4 regions of the Dyella sp. 2RAB6 genome follow, and region 4 is predicted to be linked to each of the others. Evidence: predicted binding sites of a transcription regulator. Region 4 holds the regulator's gene; each other region holds the start of a gene.
The links. Region 4 encodes sigma-54, which starts transcription at its own class of promoters, with help from an activator protein. Its sites were predicted from a motif close to TGGCACGNGCNTTGC; they were not measured.

Region 1 (3,476 bases), on a different contig from region 4:
GCGCCACCGTGCAGCAGGTGGTGGCGGAAACCCACGTCAAGCACATCATCACCACCGGCCTCGGCGACCTGCTCGGCCTGAAGGGCAAGGTGATGAACCTGGTGGTGAAGTACGTCAAGAAGATGGTGCCCGACTATCACCTGCCGCAGGCCGTGCGCTTCCGCGACGCGCTCGAGCAGGGCGCCGCGCATCCGGTGCCGAAGGTGGAACTGGGCCACGACGACCTGGCCTTCCTGCAATACACCGGCGGCACCACCGGTGTGGCCAAGGGCGCCATGCTCTCGCACGGCAACATGGTGGCGAACATGTTGCAGGCCGGCGCCTGGATCGGCACCAATGCCAAGGCGGGCGAAGAGGTGATCATCACCGCGCTGCCGCTGTATCACATCTTTTCGCTGACCGCGAACGGCCTGGTGTTCACGCGCCTGGGCGGGCTGAACTGGCTGATCACCAATCCGCGCGACATGCCCGGCTTCGTCAAGGAACTGAAGAAGTCGCGCTTCACCGCGCTGACCGGCGTCAACACGCTGTTCAACGGCCTGCTCAACACGCCGGGCTTCGATCAGGTGGACTTCTCGCATCTGCACCTGAGCCTCGGCGGCGGCATGGCCGTGCAGCGCGCCGTGGCCGAGCGCTGGAAGAAAGTGACCGGCGTGACCCTGGCCGAAGCCTACGGCCTGACCGAGACCTCGCCCGCCGCCTGCATCAACCCGCTGGACCTGAAGGACTACAACGCCTCGATCGGCCTGCCGATCCCGTCCACCGACGTGGCGATCTGGTCCGAGGAAGGCCAGCCGCTGTCGTTCGGCGAAGTCGGCGAGCTGATGGTGAAGGGTCCGCAGGTGATGCAGGGCTACTGGCAGCGCCCCGACGAGACCGCCAAGGTGCTCGGCGCGGACGGCTGGCTGCATACCGGCGACATCGCGCGCATGGACGAGAACGGCTACGTCTATATCGTCGACCGCAAGAAGGACATGATCCTGGTGTCCGGCTTCAACGTGTATCCGAACGAGGTCGAGGACATCGTGATGACCCACCCGGGCGTGGCCGAAGTCGCCGCCGTGGGTGTGCCGGACGAGCATTCCGGCGAGGTGGTGAAGCTGTTCGTGGTGCGCAAGGACCCGAACCTCACGGCGGAAGCGCTCAAGGAGTTCTGCCGCGCCAACCTCACCGGCTACAAGCGGCCCAAGCTGATCGAGTTCCGCGATTCGCTGCCCAAGAGCAACGTGGGCAAGATCCTCCGCCGCGAACTGCGCGACGAGAAGAAGAGCACCGCCTCCGCGGCCTGAACGCAACGAGAGCCTGCCCGGCCCAGGGATGGTCGGACAGGCTCCGGGTTACGCCACCCGCGGTGCGCACCGCGGGGTCTTGCAAGCGGACGCCGCGACGAATCAATCGTCGTGCCACGTCTCCAGGATGTCGGCGTAGCCGCCCAGCAGGTTCCACAAGGGCACCTGCTTGTCCTCCGGTATGCGCGTGTACGCGAAACCGATATGCCGGTCCGAGATGCGCTTCACCTGGGCCTCCAGGTGGATATGCAGGTCGTGACCGAAAATCATGTCCAGCATCCAGCTCTGTCCCACTTCCCCTTGCCACCCCAGCGGGCGGCGCAGCAGCGCGCCCGTCGCCGAGATGTCCACCAGTTCGGTCGGCTGTGACTGGCTGCCTCGGCTCATCAGCACGGTCGTCTCGATGCGCATCCGCGCGGGGCGCAGTTGCTCCGGACCATCGTTTTGGTGCTTGCCGTCGGCTCTGGTCATGCCTTTCCCTCCCGATCCCCGCTGCTGTGCAGCGTCATCCAACTTATTCGCGGCGGGCACTCGTGCCCGTGAAATGGAGCTGCATCCCCGCCGCGCATGCGGCCCATCCCCGCGCGTATCAAACTGCTCTCACCGAGGCGTAAAGCAAGCGTCGTGCCACGTCGTAATTATCTGCCGTTGGCGCGCCAGGATTGGTGCAGCGGGCCGGATTCGGCCATTTCCAGCCGTTCAAGGCCTGATTTGAAGCGGCACTGCGCGGCGATCAGCTGCTCATCATCCACTGAAGCCAGTGCCCGGGTCAGACGCGCCGGGTCACATGCTGCCCCTGCGCCGATCGTGCGCGGCCTCGCCGACATCCATCATCGAGCGTCCACAAGCGTGCATCCGGCGCATGCTGCCGATGCACGCTTGTGGCCGGTAGGCCGTACGCATACTGGACTTGGCGGCATGCAGCCGTTAACCTTGATCGCACGTGGGTTACAGGGTGCGCCTGCCGATCGAGCCAGACGCCGCCGGAACACCCGCCCGACACTCAGCCGACCTCCTGTTCACGCCGTGGCGCAATGCATCGCGCGATCTGGCTTGGGCTTGGCCGTGGATCGCCTCCCGGTTCGGCATGCAGGAATGGCTCACGGCCAGCTTGACCGATACCGCCGCAGGCGCGGTTTCGTCATGCACCGCCGCGACGGACGCCAGCCGCGCCCGTGGTGATCGAGCCTGAAGGAGTTTCACGGGTGAGCGCCGGATGGCCGCCGCCCGAGAGCGGGGGACAGCCCCAGCGAATGCCGGTGGAATCGAACGCTTCCGAACCAAAGAACGCACTGCAAGCCGTCATGGGCGGCCCAACGACATGCATTGATGAGCACTGAGCCAGTCGAGCCTCAGCCGGTGACAGCACCGCAGGACGCTTTTGCGTCGGTACCGCAACAGCAGGAAATGCCGCTGGCCATCGTGCGCGGCGAACCCGTGCTGCAGATGCCGCAGGACCTGTACATCCCGCCGGACGCGCTGGAAGTCATCCTGGAGGCGTTCGAAGGCCCGCTGGACCTGCTGCTGTACCTGATCCGCCGGCAGAACCTGGACATCCTGGACATCCCGATCGCCGAGATCACCCGGCAGTATCTGGAATACATCGACATGATGCAGGACATGCGGCTGGAGCTGGCCGCCGAATACCTGCTGATGGCCGCGATCCTGGCCGAGATCAAGTCGCGGCTGCTGCTGCCGCGGCCGCCGGTGGAGGAAGGGGTCGAGGAAGATCCGCGCGCCGAGCTGGTGCGCAGGCTGCAGGAATACGAGCGCTTCAAGCGTGCGGCGGAGGACATCGACGCCCTGCCCCGCGTGGAACGCGACACGGTAGTCGTGCACGCCGACAGCGGCGAGCGCACCGTGATCAAGCTGCCGCCGCCGCTGGACCTGAAGGAACTGCTGCTGGCGCTGAAGGACGTGCTGCACCGCGCCGAACTGTTCGGACATCACGCCATCCGGCGCGAGGCGCTCAGCGTGCGCCAGCGCATGGGCGAGCTGCTCGGCAAGCTCGGCGACGGCAGCTTTCATCGCTTCGACACGCTGTTCGACCCGAACGAAGGCCGGCTCGGCGTGGTGGTCACCTTCCTGGCCATGCTGGAACTGGCCAAGGAAATGCTGGTGGAAATCGTGCAGGAGGAGCCACTGGCTCCGATCTATGTGAAGGCAAAGGTCACCCAGGCCGAGGAA
Region 2 (3,476 bases), on a different contig from region 4:
GGCGCTGGCGCCGCGGCTCTTTACGCTCTCGGCCACGTCGGCCGAATAGACGAGCTGCAGGCCGCTGCGGCTGGCCAGCAGGTCCAGCGCCTGTGCCAGCGGCATCGGCGCGATCGCCGGCGCGGAGGCAGCAGCGGGTTCCTGCGCATGGAGCGACACGGACAGCGTGCCGCCGAGCAGCAGCGCGATATGGAGGGCGAGCGTCTTGCGCATGGAGCGAACCTTGGGGCGAGAGGGAAAAGAAAGGCGGCGCTGCACACGCATCGCCGCCACATAACCTCTACGAGTGCCCGGCGCGCCAGTCGGGTACCGCCGATTCGATGAATTTTTTCTTACAGCTTGCGCGTAATACGAATGTCATCCGCGCCGCGCTGCACGCGCACGCCGGGCAAGCTGCCCAGATAGGCCACGAATGCTTCCGGGTCGCGCGCGTGGAAACGGCCGCTGATGCGGGTGGTGGCCAGCGCCGGGTCGTCGATGCGCAACGGCTTGCCGCCGTAGGCGTCGAAGCGGCGCGCCACGTCGCCCACCGTGCTGTGTTCGAAATGGATATCGGCCGGCAACCAGGCGGTGTGCTGTGCCAGGTCGGCCCGTCGTTCCAGCGCAGCGAGGTGGCCGCCGGTTATTTCCGCGTACTGGCCGGCGCGCAGGTCGGCCAGTGCTTCCGGTCGTGCGGTCCGTGGTTCGCCCGGCCAGATGCGCACTTCGCCGCTGATCACCGCGACGCTGGCGCCATCCGCGGTGCGGTGCGCGTCGAAGACGGTGCCGACATCTTCCAGCACCTGCGGGCCCACGCCGACGCGCAGCGGACGCGACGGATCCTTGCCTACGTCGAACAACGCGCCGCCGCGCAGCAGTTCGAAGCGGCGCTGCGTGCCGTCGTAGCGCACGGCTACGGCGCTGCCGCGGTCGAGTTGCAGCAGGGTGCCGTCGTCGAGGGCGAGCTGGCGCACTTCGCCGGCGGCGCCATAGACGTCCATCGGTGCAGGCATGTCGCGCAGGAAGGCGGCGCCGCCGATCAGCGCCACCGCGCAGGCGGCCAGGGCCTGTTGCCACCATGGCGTGCCGGTGCGGCGCGTCGGCGCTGCCGAGGGCGCACGTGGCAGCAGCGGACGCAGCGGCACCACCGCGCGTTCGGTCGCGGCCAGTTCGGTGAGCGCGGCGGTGTCCAGCGATTCGAGCGCGGCGGCGGCGCCCAGGTCGCCGTGCAGGCGGGCCATGCCGAGGTATTCGGAGACATGCAGCGGCGATTGCCGCAGCCAGGCGAGGAAGCGCGTGCGCTGTGCCGCGTCCAGTCCTTCGCGCTGCTCCAGGTACCACTCGGCGGCCTGTTCGGCGACGCGGCGCAGCAGGCGCGGATCGACGGCGTCAGTCATAGCGCGCCATCCCGATGCGGCACGCGGCCAGCGCCTTGACGATGTATTTCTTCACCATGTTCGAGGACACGCCAAGGCGTTCGCCGATCTCGCGATAGCCCAGTTCGTCGCGGTAGTGCATGACCAGCACCGCGCGGCAGCGCGGGGTAAGCCGGGCAATCAGTTCGCCGAGCCGGCGGCGGCGCAGTTCGCGGTCCACGTCGGCCGCCGCTTCGCAGGGAATCGCCAGCCGTTCCAGCACGTGTTCCAGCGCATCGCCGCTCACCGGTGCGCGCTGGCGCAGCGTGGCGTGCTCGCGCAACAGGTTGGAGGCGATGGTGAACAGGTAGGCCTCGGGGTTGCGGATGTCCTGTGCACCGTGCCGGTCCGCGCGCAGCAGGCGCAGGTAGACCTCCTGCACCAGGTCCTGCGCATCCCAGGCATGCGCGGTGCGCCTGAGGAAATAGCGGTTGAGGGTGTCGCGCTGTTCCTCGAACAGGCGCGACAGCCCGGCGGCGGGGTCGGTCACGGGCGCTCGCAGCGCGAGATGGATGGGCGCGGGACGCTAGTGGGCGGGAGTGACGGTGGTATGACGTCGCAGGTTGGGGTGAGCCGGAGGCGAACCCCAACAACCCCGCACCGCCATGTTGGGGTTCGCCTCCGGCTCACCCCAACCTACGCGGGCGGCTTGGACTCGGGCTAGGATGGCGGACGTTGTCGGCGAGGGAGTGCATTCAGCCTTCTTGGTGCAATTGCGCTTCGGGATCAGCCCCAATATGGTGCAATGCGACCACCTTGCTTCACGTCGTCCTTACGCAAGTAACTGATCCGGCTTGGCTCCATCCGCTGGCATGGAGTTTGCCAAAGAGCGAATTGTTTCCACGTCCCCACCCATTCGAGGTTCGTCATGTCCGCCCAGAAAGTGCTCGACCTGATCCAGGAACACGACGTCGAGTTCGTCGACTTCCGTTTCGCCGACATGCTTGGCAAGCACCACCATGTCACCTTCCCGGCGCACAGCATCGACGAGTCGACTTTCGAAGACGGCAAGATGTTCGACGGCTCCTCGATCGCCGGCTGGAAGGGCATCAACGAGTCGGACATGATCCTGCTGCCCGACCCGGACACCGCCTACCTCGACCCGTTCAGCGGCCACACCCAGATGGTCCTGCACTGCGACGTGCTCGAACCCAGCACCATGCAGGCCTACGGCCGCGACCCGCGCTCGATCGCCAAGCGCGGCGAAGCCTTCCTGAAGTCCACCGGCATCGCCGACACCGCTTTCTTCGGTCCGGAGCCGGAATTCTTCATCTTCGATTCCGTGCGCTGGCAGAACGACATGGGCCGCGTGTTCTACGAAATCGGCTCCGAAGAAGCCGCGTGGTCGTCGCGCTACAAGTACGAGGACAACAACACCGGCCACCGTCCGGGCGTGAAGGGCGGCTACTTCCCGGTCAGCCCGGTGGACTCGCTGGGCGACCTGCGCGCCGACATGTGCAAGGTGCTGGAGTCGCTGGGCCAGGTGGTGGAAGTGCACCACCATGAAGTGGCCAATGCGGGCCAGTGCGAGATCGGCGTGAAGTTCAACACGCTGGTGCAGAAGGCCGACGAGCTGATGACCATGAAGTACGTCATCAAGAACGTGGCCCACCAGAACGGCAAGACCGTCACCTTCATGCCCAAGCCGATCGTCGGCGACAACGGCAGCGGCATGCACGTGCACCAGTCGCTGGCAAAGGACGGCAAGAACCTGTTCGCCGGCGACCTGTACGGCGGCCTGAGCCAGACCGCGCTGTGGTACATCGGCGGCATCTTCAAGCACGCCAAGGCGATCAACGCCTTCGCCAACTCCACCACCAACAGCTACAAGCGCCTGGTGCCGGGCTTCGAAGCGCCGGTGATGCTGGCCTACTCGGCGCGCAACCGTTCGGCGAGCTGCCGCATTCCGTACGTGTCCAACCCGAAGGGCCGCCGCATCGAAGTGCGCTTCCCCGATCCGATGAACTCCGGCTACCTGGTGTTCACCGCGTTGATGATGGCCGGCCTCGACGGCATCATCAACAAGATCGACCCGGGCGCGCCGGCCGACAAGGACCTGTACGACCTGCCGCCGGAAGAAGA
Region 3 (3,476 bases), on a different contig from region 4:
GCCGTTGCGCGTGCGGTAGCTGTTGAAGTTGTAGTTGAGCAGCGCCGCGTTGACGCCGCGGTCCCAGTTTTCCGGGTTCACGTAGCCGCGCGCGCGGGTGCCCAGCCAGGCCTGCGGCACGCTCACGTCCAGGCGCAGGTTCGGCTGGTCGAACGTCATCGTCGCCGCGTCGATCAGGCTGCCGATGTCGAGGCAGCCCTGCGCGTCGGCAAGCTTCGCCTGCTGCTCGGCGGAGAGCTTCTGCAGCGGCAGGCCGAGCCGGTCGAACAGTTCCTTGGACAGGCAGGGGATGGCGTTGGCGTTTGGCGCCGGGGTCGCGAAGCGCACGTCGCCGCGCGCCACCCAGGCGCCATTGAGAAAGATGTCGGTGCGATAGACGCCCGGCACGATCACCGCGCCGCGCTCGAAGCGCGACAGGTCGCCGGTATTGCGGCCGGCGCCGGACAACAGGTTGCGGTCGAAGCTCGCTTCCACCGGCGCGGCGGCTTCGGCACCGGAGGCGGCCGCGCCGTTGGCAGCGGGAGCCGCAGCCCATGCGGCCAGGCTCCAGCCACCGAGCACACCGGCAATCGCCATGCACAGCAACGCACGCCGGGCCGGCTGGCCGGAGGCGGGGCTGCGCTGCATGGCGCGCACGAAGCTCACGGCGCGACCGCGCCCGTGTAGCTGTCGGCGGCGCCGAAGTCGTTGATCGCGGTGAACTTCACCACGCTGCCGGCGGCCGGCTTCGGCGCGCCGTCATGCAGCGGCAGGCGCAGATCCGACAGCGGCGCGACCATGCCCAGCTCCGCCGCGACGGACTTGCCGCCGACGCTGACGCTGAGCTCGGAAATGGTGACGTGGTACGGCGTGGGGTTGTGCGCGACCAGCGCCTTGCCGTCGGCGTCGACCTTCCAGCTCAGCTGCGCCGGCGCCTTCAGCGGATCGCCCTGCAGGCCGGCCGGACGGTAAAACAGCTTTAGCCGCGAGCGCAGCGCGAGCTGCAGCAGGTTCTGGCCTTCGGCCTGTGCACCGGTGGGCTTGGGCGGCACTTCGAGCACGTTGAGCCAGAACAGCGACTCGCGGTCGGCCGGCAACTGCTCGTGCGTGTAGACGATGCGCAGGCTCTGCTCTTTCTTCGCTTCCATGCGGAACAGCGGAGGCGTGAGCAGGAACGGCACATCGACGGATTCGGGGGTGGAATGCGCATCGCCGCGATCGATCCACGACTCGACCAGCACGGGGTGGTCGTTGTCGTTGGTCAGGCGTACGGTGACCTCGCCATCCTTTGCCGGAAAGACCACGCGGGTGCCGCCGATCAGGACATTGGCGTGCGCGGCCGGAGCGCCGAGACACAGGGCCAGCAGGCCCGCGCCCAGGGCGCAGACAAACTTCCTCATGGATTTCCCTCGCTGCGAACTGACTACTGCCGCCTTGCGGCGGAGATGCGCCGGAACCTCATGGGGTTCCGGCGCTGACTTGCCTCTTGCAACACCGCTTATTGCGAGCGGGTCTTACTGGTACATCATGGTGAACTGCACGGTCGTGCTCACGGTGCCGGCGCCAGCGGCGGCGGTCGCGAAGTACTGCGCGTAGTAGTTCAGGTTGCCGGCGCCGCTGGCGAGGGCGATCTGCTGCGAAGCCTGGGTGGAGGCCGTGCCGGCCAGGTTGATCGCGCTGAAGTCGTTGTTGAGCAGCTGCACTTCGACGCCGGTTGCGGTGCCCGACGAGTTCTTCAGATTGCCGTCGGCCATGATGGTCGGACCCGGCTCGAAGTAGGTCTGGGCCTTGGTCAGCGAACCGCAGGCGCTCAGGTTCAGGGCGAACGCGGTGCGGCCGGCGATGGCGCCAGCGGTGCCGAGCGAGGTGGTCGACACGGTCGGCAGGGTCACGTTGACCGTGGCCGGGCTGTTGGCGCCGTTGATCTTGCAGGTGGAGGCGGTGACGCTGCCGGTGATGTTGATGGTGCCATCGGCGGCGGAGGCCTGGTTCGGGGCCAGGGCGGCAAAGCCCAGGGCGGCGATCAGGGCGGTGGCGAGCACATTCTTCATGGTATGCCTTTGTCCTTAACGGGTTTTTGGTTGGGTACGGCAGTTGGCGTTGCGGACGCGGGCTTAGCTGTCTCGTCCCCCTGCGTCTTGTCTCCGAGGTGCGGCGCTGCCGGCGCTTGCCTCGATGGCGCGGGTCTCCTGCAGGAGCCGTGCCAATAAACGTGATGTAGAGCACATTCTATTTTGAGAACTATCTCACGGAATCTGCCCCCTCCAGATTAAGCAACGTCAAAATTTTGTCGAGGTCATTGAAGGTCAAAAAGTGACCTTTGGGGGCCAAGTGCTTGCCTTAATTCGCAAAATATCGTCCGGATAAAGTGTTACACCCGAGCGTTGTCAAGCAAGCTTGACATACGTCCCGGCGCTGCCTAGCATGCTGTCAAGCTTGCTTGACATGGCGAGTGTCCGATCGAAGGGGAACGGGCGTATGGAGGGGGCAATGGAACATCTGACCAAGCGCATGGCGAGCTGGCCGGCCTGGGGTCGGCGGCTCTTGCTGGCGCTGATCATGCTGGGGTTCTTCGGCACCATCGGCCTGATGACGCGGCTGCATGGCGTGGCGGGGCGCGTGCTGCTCCTGCTGCTGCTGACGGGGCTGAGCTGGCTGATGGCCTATGTGTCGCGCGCCGCCGCCTGCTCGGAGGCCGAAGGCGAGATGCGTCGGGAGGATCGCCGTTACCTTGCCGAGTTCGTGCCGTCCATGACGATGTACTTCGCGCTGATGCTGTTCGTCTGGCCGCTGCACAAGACGGTTGAGGCGATCTGGCTGAAAACGCTGATCGCCGTATTGCCGGCCTTGCCGATAGCGGCCATGGCGTTCTCCCTGTTCCGCTACGTGACCGCGACCGATGAGTTCATGCAGCGCCTGCACCTGCAGGCCCTGGCGATCGCTGCCTGGGTGGTAGCGGTGACCAGCATTGCCGTCGGTTTTCTCGCCGCGGCCAAGGTGGTCGACCTCGATGGGACCGCGCTGTTGCTGGTGGCGCCGGGCCTGATGCTGGTCTACGGCCCGACGCTGGCCTGGGCCAAGCGCCGCTACCGCGACTGAGCGATGCAGAACCGGGTACGCGAACTGCGCGCCGAGCGCGGCTGGTCACAGGCTGACCTGGCCACGCGCCTGGATGTGTCGCGCCAGACGGTGAACGCCGTCGAGACCGGCAAGTACGACCCCAGCCTGCCGCTGGCTTTCAAGATCGCCCGGCTGTTCGAGCAGCCGATCGAAGCGATCTTCCAGCCGGACGGCGCGGCGGGAACTTAAGAATTCACTGGGACGAAAGCGGCCACCTGGCCGCCCGAGCGAGGGGAACACAAGCAATGGCTATCAAGGGACGCACCGTGGTGCGCATCGCCGCCGTCGCGCTGGGGTTGGGCGCGCTGGCCTGGAACCAGTTCCATGCACGCGGCGGCAACGCTGCCGGCGCCGGGGAAGACAGCGCGCCGGTCGCC
Region 4 (3,476 bases):
CACCAATGCGTACAACGCGCCCAACAGCATCACCACGCTGACCGGCAACGTGAAGCTGACCCAGGGCACGCTGCTGATCACCGGCGCCGAAGCCAAGGTGTACCTGGACAAGGACACCCAGATCTCGCGCGTGGTGGTCACCGGCAATCCGGCGCACATCCAACAGCTGGACGAGAACAACAACCTGATGCAGGGTGACGCCGCCCAGCTCGACTACGACAACATCAACGGCATCGCCGTGCTCACCGTCAACGCCAAGGTGACCCAGCAGGGCCGCGGCGAATTCCACGGCGACAAGATCACCTACAACACCAACACCAGCCTGATCACCGGCGAGTCCGGCGGCGACAGCCTGGTGCACGGCACCTTCCTGCCCAAGCCGAAGCCTGCCGCCGCGGCACCCGCCGCCAAGCCGGCCGAGGCCAGTTCGGCCGCCAAGCCGGCAACGGCGACTTCGGCCGCGAGTAAGTAATCGATGCTGTCCGCCGAAGGCCTGCAGAAACGCTTCCGCGCGCGCCAGGTGGTGCGCGACTTCGCCTTTTCCATCCGCGAGGGCGAGGTGGTGGGCCTGCTCGGTCCCAATGGCGCCGGCAAGACCACCTGCTTCTATATGGTGGTGGGCCTGATCGAGGCCGACGCCGGCACCATCAAGCTGGACAAGTACGACATCACCGGCCTGCCCATGCATGCGCGCGCCAAGCTGGGCATCGGCTACCTGCCGCAGGAACCTTCGGTGTTCCGCCGGCTCAGCGTGGCCGACAACATCATGGCCGTGCTGGAGCTGCGCGAGAACCTCGGCGCCAAGCAGCGCGCCACCGAGCTGGAAAGCCTGCTCGACGAGCTGAAGATCGCCCACATCGCCGACCAGCGCGGCATCAGCCTGTCCGGTGGCGAGCGCCGCCGCGTGGAGATCGCCCGCGCGCTGGCCGCTGAGCCGCGCTACATGCTGCTGGACGAACCCTTCGCCGGCGTCGACCCGATTTCGGTGGGCGAGATCCAGCGCATCGTGCGGCACCTGAAGGAACGCGGCATCGGCGTGCTGATCACCGATCACAACGTACGTGAGACGCTGGGCATCTGCGATCGCGCCTACATCCTCAACGATGGCGAAGTGCTCTCGCGTGGCACGCCGGCCCACATCCTGGCCGACGAGAAAGTGCGCGAGGTCTATCTCGGCCGCGAGTTCAGGCTGTAAGCCTTCCCTGATGGCGCGACCTGCGCGCGCCGTCACATTCAGCCATTCGGCCTACACCAGGATCAGCGGCAACCTCTGGCCGCTCCTGCCCCTTGGGGGTTAGGATGATCCGAAGCTCATCCAAGCCTTTGGGCCCATTCAAAACAGTGGCATGAAACCCGGACTGCAGTTTCGCCTTAACCAACAGCTCACCCTGACGCCACAATTGCAGCAGGCGATCCGCCTGTTGCAGCTGTCGCAGCTGGAGCTGGAAGCGGAGTTGCGCCAGATCGCCGAGAGCAACCCGCTGCTGGAGTTCTCCGAAGACGCCGCCAACGAAGGCGACGGCGAAGCAGACGGCGAGGCCGCCACCTTCGACGCCCCCACCGAGGCCGCCACCTCGGCCAACGACGGCGACAGCGGCGACGAACCGGCCGACTGGAGCCAGTCCGGCGGCAACGCCGAGGAACCCATCGACTTCTCCGCCGGCGGCAGCGGCAATGGCAGCCGCAACAGCGGTGGCGACGAAGACCACTTCGAACCGCAGAACGCCGCGCCCGAGACCCTGCAGGAACACCTGCTGTGGCAGCTCAACCTCACCCACCTGAGCCTGCGCGAGCGCACCATCGCCGCGATCATCATCGATGCGCTCAATGCGGACGGTTACCTGGGCGAGACGCTGGAATCGGTCACCGCCGCGGTCCCGGCCGACCTGAAGGCCACGCTCGAGGAAGTCGACGCCGTGCGCCGCCAGGTGCAGCGCTTCGACCCCACCGGCGTGGCCAGCCTGGACCTGCGCGACTGCCTGCGCGTCCAGCTTGAACAGTTCGATCCGCAACTGCCCCAGCGCGAACTGGCGCTGCGTATCGTCGACGGCGAACTGGAGCTGCTGGCGCGCAACGACATCGCCCGCCTGTCGCGCCGCCTGCGCGCCGACGACGAGGAAACGCATGCCGCGGCGATGCTGATCCGCAGCCTCGACCCGCGCCCCGGCGCCGCGCTCGACGTCACCCCGGTGGAGTACGTTGCGCCGGACGTCTACGCACGCAAGGACAGCGGCCGCTGGCGCGTCAGCCTCAACCCGGACTGCCAGCCGCGGCTGGGCCTCAACCAGCACTACTGCAACCTGATCGCACAGGCCCGTGGCGAAGACGCCAGCTGGATGCGCGGCCAGCTGCAGGAGGCGCGCTGGCTGATCAAGAGCCTGGAATCGCGCGCCGAGACCCTGCTGAAGGTGGCCGAGGCGATCGTGCGCCGCCAGAGCGCCTTCCTCGACTACGGCCCGGAAGCCATGCACCCGCTGGTGCTGCGCGAGGTCGCCGAGGAAGTGGGCATGCACGAGTCCACTATTTCCCGCGTCACCACCCGCAAGTACATCCATACGCCGCGGGGCACCTTCGAGCTGAAGCATTTTTTCTCCAGCGGCGTGTCCACCGAGGACGGCGGCAGCGCGTCTGCCACCGCCATCCAGGCCATGCTGCGCAAGCTGATCGACGCGGAGGACGCGCGCAAACCCCTGTCCGACCAGGCCATCGCCGAGGAATTGCACCGCAAGGGCATCCAGGTGGCGCGCCGGACCGTCGCCAAATATCGGGAGGCTATGCGAATTCCCAGCTCCAGCGAGCGCCAGCGGGCCGGTTGACCCGCGACGGTCCGCCGCGCTTTTTGCGCCTGGGCGGGGAACTTGGCGGGACGGAAAGCGTCCCCATACCAAGAGATGACTGTGATGTGTCGGCGACCACCCGGCACCGGCGCATCGACCCACGCCGCGTCACGCGGCAGTACCAGAGGAGGCGCACCATGCAAGTCCAGCTCAGCGGCCAGAAGATCGAAATCACCCAGGCCCTACGCGAACGCGTGACCGGCCACTGTGAGCGACTTACCCGCCTCGAAAGCAGACTCCTCGAATTGACCGTGGTCCTCTCGCTGGACAAGCTCCAGCAACGATGCGAGGGCACGCTCAAGGTCCCCGGCGCCGCGTCGCTGCACGCGGAAGCCACCGAGTCCGACATGTACGTATCGATCGACAACATGTTCGACAAACTGGTCGCGCAGCTGCGCAAGCACCGCGACAAGGTATGCGACAAGCACCAGCGTGAAGTCCGCGAAGACCGCCAGTACGGCTGACCCTCGCCGGCCCGCCCCGCCCAGCCGGGGCGGGCCTTCACCTCGAATCCTGCCTTTGCTGCCCCGTTGCGGCGCACCAATCCGCCCGAACTGGCACAATGTGCGCCAACGCCGCCGGCCCCTGCCGGGCATCACGCGGTGCAAAGGATTCGGTTTGGACCGGCTTACCGCCCGA

Region 1: the regulator sigma-54 is predicted to act here: its motif matches at 1,905-1,919, upstream of AB4083_RS04120 (PilZ domain-containing protein).
Region 2: the regulator sigma-54 is predicted to act here: its motif matches at 2,203-2,217, upstream of glnA (type I glutamate--ammonia ligase).
Region 3: the regulator sigma-54 is predicted to act here: its motif matches at 2,171-2,185, upstream of AB4083_RS10190 (fimbrial protein).

What each region holds. Positions count from the first base shown of each region.
Region 1 covers NZ_JBFRGP010000002.1:15,878-19,353, reverse strand. Annotated here, with positions in the region: gene AB4083_RS04125 (AMP-binding protein) at 1-1,289, shown strand, start outside; gene AB4083_RS04120 (PilZ domain-containing protein) at 1,392-1,760, opposite strand; gene AB4083_RS04115 (segregation and condensation protein A) at 2,619-3,476, shown strand, end outside.
Region 2 covers NZ_JBFRGP010000010.1:88,790-92,265, forward strand. Annotated here, with positions in the region: gene AB4083_RS15190 (TonB-dependent receptor domain-containing protein) at 1-213, opposite strand, end outside; gene AB4083_RS15195 (FecR family protein) at 333-1,376, opposite strand; gene AB4083_RS15200 (RNA polymerase sigma factor) at 1,369-1,884, opposite strand; gene glnA (type I glutamate--ammonia ligase) at 2,263-3,476, shown strand, end outside.
Region 3 covers NZ_JBFRGP010000005.1:58,600-62,075, forward strand. Annotated here, with positions in the region: gene AB4083_RS10180 (fimbria/pilus outer membrane usher protein) at 1-645, opposite strand, end outside; gene AB4083_RS10185 (fimbrial biogenesis chaperone) at 642-1,379, opposite strand; gene AB4083_RS10190 (fimbrial protein) at 1,494-2,030, opposite strand; gene AB4083_RS10195 (hypothetical protein) at 2,470-3,078, shown strand; gene AB4083_RS10200 (helix-turn-helix transcriptional regulator) at 3,082-3,288, shown strand; gene AB4083_RS10205 (alpha/beta hydrolase) at 3,345-3,476, shown strand, end outside.
Region 4 covers NZ_JBFRGP010000007.1:152,949-156,424, forward strand. Annotated here, with positions in the region: gene lptA (lipopolysaccharide transport periplasmic protein LptA) at 1-472, shown strand, start outside; gene lptB (LPS export ABC transporter ATP-binding protein) at 476-1,195, shown strand; gene AB4083_RS13030 (RNA polymerase factor sigma-54) at 1,347-2,816, shown strand; gene hpf (ribosome hibernation-promoting factor, HPF/YfiA family) at 2,975-3,301, shown strand; gene hprK (HPr(Ser) kinase/phosphatase) at 3,456-3,476, shown strand, end outside.